DNA from 3 places in the Pantoea sp. Lij88 genome. Region 2 is predicted to be linked to each of the others. Evidence: predicted binding sites of a transcription regulator. Region 2 holds the regulator's gene; each other region holds the start of a gene.
What was found. The regulator sigma-54, encoded in region 2, starts transcription at its own class of promoters, with help from an activator protein. The targets are predictions, from matches to a motif close to GTTGGCACANNTTTCGCTNT.

Region 1 (2,201 bases), 840 kb from region 2:
ACCTGCAGAAGTTATCCATCCTGATGTGCGCTGTTATGACATGTTTTACCAAAGCGGACTGACACCTTTCCTGCTCTGGTGTCAGGCGCAGGGCACTCAACATCTGGCCGATGGACTTGGGATGCTGGTGGGGCAGGCTGCTCATGCCTTCTATATATGGCACGGTGTGATGCCGGAAATCGCGCCGGTGATTGCTCAGCTTAAGCAGTCCATGCAGCCATGAATCAGGCGATACAGTTTCCTGATGAGGAAACCTATGACGCTGAACTGAATGCGGTCTGTTTTCCGGTGCTGGTTAACGGCATGCGGCTGAACTGTGCGATCAGCCGTGAGTCGCTGGTTTCACGTTTTGGTGAAGGGGAGGCGATGGCGCTGTTTCAGCACCATCGCTGGGATCTGGAAGATGAGGCCGAAGCGGCTATTCGTCAGGATGATGTGGATGCTCAGGGCTGGATCTGGTTATCCCCCGCCAGGTAATCATCTTTCCAGCTGACATAGTTATTAGCGGAATAACGTAAACCTTCCTTCTCACTGTCATTCAGCGGCCTGATCTGCTTCACCGGGCTACCCAGATAGAGATAGCCGCTCTCCAGCCTTTTACCTGGCGGCACCAGACTCCCGGCACCAATCATCACCTCTTCTTCTACTATTACACCATCAAGCAGAATCGATCCCATTCCGACCAGCACGCGATCGCCAATGGTGCAGCCGTGCAGCATCGCTTTGTGTCCGACCGTGACGTCCTCGCCAATAATAAGCGGGAAGCCTTGTGGATTAGATGCAGACTTATGTGTGACGTGCAGAACGCTGCCGTCCTGCACATTAGTGCGGGCACCAATCCGCACCTGATTCACGTCACCCCTGATCGCAACCAGCGGCCAGATGCTCACGTCATCCTCCATAATCACATCACCAACGACGACACTGCTGGGATCGACCATAACGCGCTGGCCAGTTTGCGGGAATAGATCTTTATAAGGGCGTAAGGCGGAAGTCATCATGTTCTCCTTTGTTCTGTTTTCACTGCAGCCTGATGCGATTTTAGCCAGCTGACAAGCCAATTCTGAACCGGATCGGTGGCGATCTCATCAATCTGGATCATTTATAACCGTTCAGATAAAAGATCCTAAAAAAGGGTTGTGCTCTGAAACGGGATCCCTATAATGCGCCTCCATCGACACGGAACACCGGCAACGGGAAACGGGTTGAGAGGCACAGGAGACTGCGCCGCCGGAGAAAAACTTCTGAAATAGAGGTTGACTCTGCAGGAGGAAAGCGTAATATACGCCACCTCGCGACAGGACGCTAACGCACTGTTCGCACTGCTCTTTAACAATTTATCAGACAATCTGTGTGGGCACTCGCAGGATTGATATCAGCGTCTTAGGACGCAACAAAAATATCAAGTCTCACGAGTGAACACATAATGAAATTCATTATGACGTTTTACAGATGAGCACCGCTTAACTTGTTTAAGCAAATCAAACTTAAATTGAAGAGTTTGATCATGGCTCAGATTGAACGCTGGCGGCAGGCCTAACACATGCAAGTCGGACGGTAGCACAGAGAGCTTGCTCTTGGGTGACGAGTGGCGGACGGGTGAGTAATGTCTGGGGATCTGCCCGATAGAGGGGGATAACCACTGGAAACGGTGGCTAATACCGCATAACGTCGCAAGACCAAAGAGGGGGACCTTCGGGCCTCTCACTATCGGATGAACCCAGATGGGATTAGCTAGTAGGCGGGGTAATGGCCCACCTAGGCGACGATCCCTAGCTGGTCTGAGAGGATGACCAGCCACACTGGAACTGAGACACGGTCCAGACTCCTACGGGAGGCAGCAGTGGGGAATATTGCACAATGGGCGCAAGCCTGATGCAGCCATGCCGCGTGTATGAAGAAGGCCTTCGGGTTGTAAAGTACTTTCAGCGGGGAGGAAGGCGATGCGGTTAATAACCGTGTCGATTGACGTTACCCGCAGAAGAAGCACCGGCTAACTCCGTGCCAGCAGCCGCGGTAATACGGAGGGTGCAAGCGTTAATCGGAATTACTGGGCGTAAAGCGCACGCAGGCGGTCTGTTAAGTCAGATGTGAAATCCCCGGGCTTAACCTGGGAACTGCATTTGAAACTGGCAGGCTTGAGTCTTGTAGAGGGGGGTAGAATTCCAGGTGTAGCGGTGAAATGCGTAGAGATCTGGAGG
Region 2 (2,201 bases):
CTGCTTAGCGGCCAGTTCGCTGATAATTTCCAGCGCACGTTTTTTGCTCTGGCAGTGTACGCCGCTGCGGGTGCAGTCTGGCGAAAGCACTGTGCTCAATTCCAGTGTGAGATCGTTGTTCATTATCGTTTCACTTGCGTGTTCACCAGGCCATTCACCGCCAGCGCGTCTTAACGCCTGAGACAATCGGCGCTTACTCAGATGACAAAACGGGGCGGATTATCCGCCCCATCCTGTCGGCTCTGCGCGGCAGGCGCGCGTCGCTAGCGTGAAGGTTAGTGTTTTTTCAGTTTATCTTTGTGTTTGGTCAGCTGACGGGCGAGCTTGTCGATCAGCCCATCAATTGCCGCATACATATCTTCCGCTTCGGATGTGGCGTGCAGCTCGCCACCATTCACGTGTAGGGTTGCGTCCGCCACCTGAGTGACTTTCTCAACCTTCAGGACAATATAGACCTGATTGATATGTTCAAAATAGTGTTCCAGTTTGGCAAATTTACCGTTAACGAATTCACGCAGAGGTGCAGTGATTTCAACGTGTTGTCCGGTCAGGTTCAGCTGCATAGGTCTTCCTTCTCATTTCTTTCAAACCAGTTGTTTACGCTGGTTCGATGGCGGGATGGATAAAGACTCACGATATTTGGCGACGGTACGCCGTGCCACCATAATCCCCTGATCAGATAACATGGAGGTCAGTTTACTGTCGCTCAAGGGTTTGGCTGGATTTTCCGCCGAAATTAATTTCTTCACCAGGGCACGAATCGCTGTCGAGGAGGCTTCGCCGCCACCTTCAGTATTAACGTGACTGGAGAAAAAGTACTTCAGTTCAAAAATGCCACGCGGGCTGTGCAGATACTTCTGCGTGGTTACACGGGAAATGGTTGATTCGTGCATCTCAACGGCCTGGGCGATGTCCGCCAGCACCATCGGACGCATAAATTCTTCACCCTGCTCGAAAAACGCCTGCTGCTGTTCAACAATGCAGCGCGTCACTTTCAGCAGCGTATCATTGCGGCTTTCCAGACTCTTAATCAGCCAGCGGGCTTCCTGCAGGTTACTGCGAATGAACTGGCTGTCGCTGTCGTTGCGCGTGGCGCCACCCATTGCCGCATAGTGCTGATTGATTTTGAGACGCGGAACGCTGTCGGCATTGAGTTCCACCGTCCAGCGGGTGCCGACCTTACGCACCAGCACATCGGGAATGACATATTCCGGCTCGCTGGTGTTGATCGACTGACCCGGACGCGGGTCCAGCGACTGAATCAGCAGCATCGCCTCTTTCAGCACCTCTTCTTTGAGGCGCGTCACCCGCATCAGACTGCGGAAATCGTGATTCGCCAGCAGGTCGAGATGTTCGCTGACGATCAGGCGTGCTTCTGCCAGCATCGGCGTTTCGGGGGCATATTGCGACAGCTGAACCAGCAGACAGTCACGCAGATCGCGCGCACCAACACCAATAGGATCAAAGCGCTGGATGCGTTTCAGTACCGCTTCAACTTCATCCGCTTCAAGCTCATCGTTGCCGATACTGTCGAGGATCTCCTCTAGCGAAACGGTGAGATATCCGGTGTCATCAATAGCATCGACGATAGAGGTGGCAATGGCGCGGTCGGTGTCACTGAAAGGCGTCAGTCCGACCTGCCACATCAGATAGTCCTGAAGTGACTGCGTGGTCTCGCCCTGATAAACCGGTAACTCATCATCCTGATAATCGGTGCCGGTGCCGGAAGGCGTGCCTGCTGTGTAGATCTCATCCCAGGTGGCATCCAGCGGCAGTTCATCGGGCATCTCTTTCTGCTCAAGCGCTTCGCGTGTATCCAGCGCCTCAGACTCCGATGATTCCCGGGAGTCGATCTCTTCATGCAGGTCAGTCTGCTCAAGCAGCGGGTTGCTTTCGAGAGCAAGCTGTAACTCCTGCTGGAGTTCAAGCGTAGAAAGTTGCAACAGACGAATCGCCTGCTGCAATTGTGGAGTCATTGCCAGCTGTTGGCTGAACCTGAGTTGTAAACCTTGCTTCATAGACAGGATGGTAGTTCCCAGGTAAACATCGGTATTAACGACACCTTATCAGAGTCTGAACTCTTCACCCAAATAAACCCGCTTAACCTGCTCATCCGCAAGAATTTCATTGGGTGTGCCATGCGCAATCAGGTGGCCCTGGCTGACGATATAAGCCCGCTCACACACCGCCAGCGTTTCGCG
Region 3 (2,201 bases), 410 kb from region 2:
GACGTGACGCGGATCGGTGATGTGTTTGTCGCGCAGGGCAAAGGCTTTCTTGGTGGCTTCAACGATGCGGTGCACCGTCTGCGCGTCGTCAGCCTCCGCCATCTCCAGACGATCGGTGATGCCGAGGATCGCCAGCGACACCATGCCCTGTGTCGGCGGGGCGATATTCCAGATGTCACCTTCGCTGTGGGAGAGATGCAGCGGCGTCGTGCGGCGGGCGCGATGCTGCTGCAGATCGGCCAGCGTAACCGGCATGCCGAGCGTCGCCATCTCATCGGCCATATGGTGAGCCAGCGCACCGCGATAAAAGCTATCGAGTCCCTCTTCGGTGAGCTGACTCAGGGTGTTCGCCAGTGAGGGCTGGGTAAAACGGCTGCCCGGCTGCGGCACATCGCCGTCGGGCATAAAATTAGCGCTGAAGCCGGGCTGATGCTGCAGTTCACTGCGGAACGTCGCGGTGGCGGCGCTCTGTGAAGCGGTTACCGGAATGCCGTCGGCGGCGTAGCGAATCGCATCACGCAGCAGGCGATCCAGCGGCAGCGGCGGGGTGCCCATCTCCGCAGAGAGCGTCAGGGCCTCCTGCCAGCCGCTGACCGTTCCGGCCACGGTTAACGCTGCTTTCGGCCCACGATGCGGGATCTTCGGGTGATCGGTGTAGAAATCGCGGTGCGCCAGCGAACCGGCTGCGCCGCTGGCGTCGATAGCGACGGGCTCGCCGCCGGGCGGCAGAATCAGCCAGAAACCATCGCCGCCCAGTCCATTCATGTGCGGGTAAACCACGGCGATCGTCGCGGCAGCGGCCACCATCGCTTCAATGGCATTACCGCCATCACGCAGCACGGCGAGTGCGCTTTCACTCGCCAGATGGTGTGGCGTCACCGCCATCCCCTGCGGGGCCATATTGCTTTGAATCATCTTTTTCTCGTTATCCGGGTGACAGAACCCATAACAAAGCAAGAGCTGTTCCAGTTTTCACCCTGCGATGACAATGCGCCGGTTAACCTGGCGTAAATTGTGCTAGCTTCTGCTGAAACAAAAGTTACAGGGCGCCTTATGAAACAGCTTGATGAACGACTCAGAAGTCACTATCCCCAGCTCTCTCCGCAGGAGCAGCGCATTGCCGACTTCGTGTTTGACCACTTCGATGACCTGATCAGCTACAACAGCGCCGAGCTGGCGCGGCTCAGTGGCGTGTCGAAAGCCACGGTCAGTCGGCTGTTTAAACGTCTGGGCTACGAGAAGTACAAGGATATGCGTGATGAGTTACGCATCCTGCGCCAGAGCGGCATGCCGCTGACCGATAACCGGGATGCGGTGCAGGGCAATACGCTGCTGGCGCGCCACTACAAGCAGGAGATGGCAAACCTGACGCAGTGGGTAAACAGCCTGGATGCCCGGCACTTTAGTGAGGTTATCCAGCAGCTGGCGCAGGCTAAGCGCGTGTTTATCATCGGCATGCGCAACGCCTATCCGGTGGCGCTCCATCTGCGGCAACAGCTGGTGCAGGCGCGTTCGCAGGTGCATATCCTGCCGCAGCCGGGCCAGACGCTGGCTGAGGAGCTGGTGGATATCACGCCAGACGACATGGTGATTGTGATGGCGTTTCGTCGTCGTCCGCGCATCATTCGTCCGCTGATGCAGCAGCTGCAGACTGCCGGTATCCCGCTGCTGGCGCTGTGTGAGCCGCAGGCGCAGACGGTGATTGCACTGGCGCGCTGGCAGCTCTGTACGCCGCTGGACAGCGTCTCCGCCTTTGACAGTTACAGTGCGGCCATGAGTCTGGTTAACCTGATTGCCAATGCCCTGCTGCATGAAATGCTGGCTCAGGGACGTCAGCGTATTCATCAGATCGCCGACCTTTACCAGCAGTTCGACGAGCTGGAGCACCGTTAACAGGCACCGTTTTGGTGCTTTGCCCCATTTCAGAACACGCTCTTCACGGCGTAGTCGCTCCGGTTACGCCCGATTTCTGCTGAACTCTCTGCTGCTTAACCCTTTTTCTGTCGCCGTCCGCATTGGCACATTAGTTGCAGATTGCATGTCAAAGAATCTTTTGTTTCACGTTAATCTCACCGGGGTGCATAATGAAAAAAGTTTTAATGGCGGTTGCGACAGCGGCATTACTGATGGCACAAGCGGGAAGCGCGCTGGCCGATCAACTGCAGGACATCCAGAAACGCGGCGTCATCCGCGTCGCCGTG

Region 1: the regulator sigma-54 is predicted to act here: its motif matches at 1,273-1,292, upstream of PU624_RS06135 (gamma carbonic anhydrase family protein).
Region 3: the regulator sigma-54 is predicted to act here: its motif matches at 951-970, upstream of PU624_RS18725 (gamma-glutamyltransferase family protein).

The regions. Positions count from the first base shown of each region.
Region 1 is NZ_CP118269.1:469,628-471,828, forward strand. Features, by position in the region: gene aroE (shikimate dehydrogenase) at 1-223, shown strand, start outside; gene PU624_RS06130 (DUF1488 family protein) at 220-477, shown strand; gene PU624_RS06135 (gamma carbonic anhydrase family protein) at 444-998, opposite strand; rRNA gene PU624_RS06140 (16S ribosomal RNA) at 1,490-2,201, shown strand, end outside.
Region 2 is NZ_CP118269.1:3,573,599-3,575,799, reverse strand. Features, by position in the region: gene ptsN (PTS IIA-like nitrogen regulatory protein PtsN) at 1-123, opposite strand, end outside; gene hpf (ribosome hibernation promoting factor) at 276-563, opposite strand; gene rpoN (RNA polymerase factor sigma-54) at 585-2,018, opposite strand; gene lptB (LPS export ABC transporter ATP-binding protein) at 2,067-2,201, opposite strand, start outside.
Region 3 is NZ_CP118269.1:3,162,537-3,164,737, reverse strand. Features, by position in the region: gene PU624_RS18725 (gamma-glutamyltransferase family protein) at 1-915, opposite strand, end outside; gene hpxU (MurR/RpiR family transcriptional regulator HpxU) at 1,054-1,893, shown strand; gene PU624_RS18715 (transporter substrate-binding domain-containing protein) at 2,085-2,201, shown strand, end outside.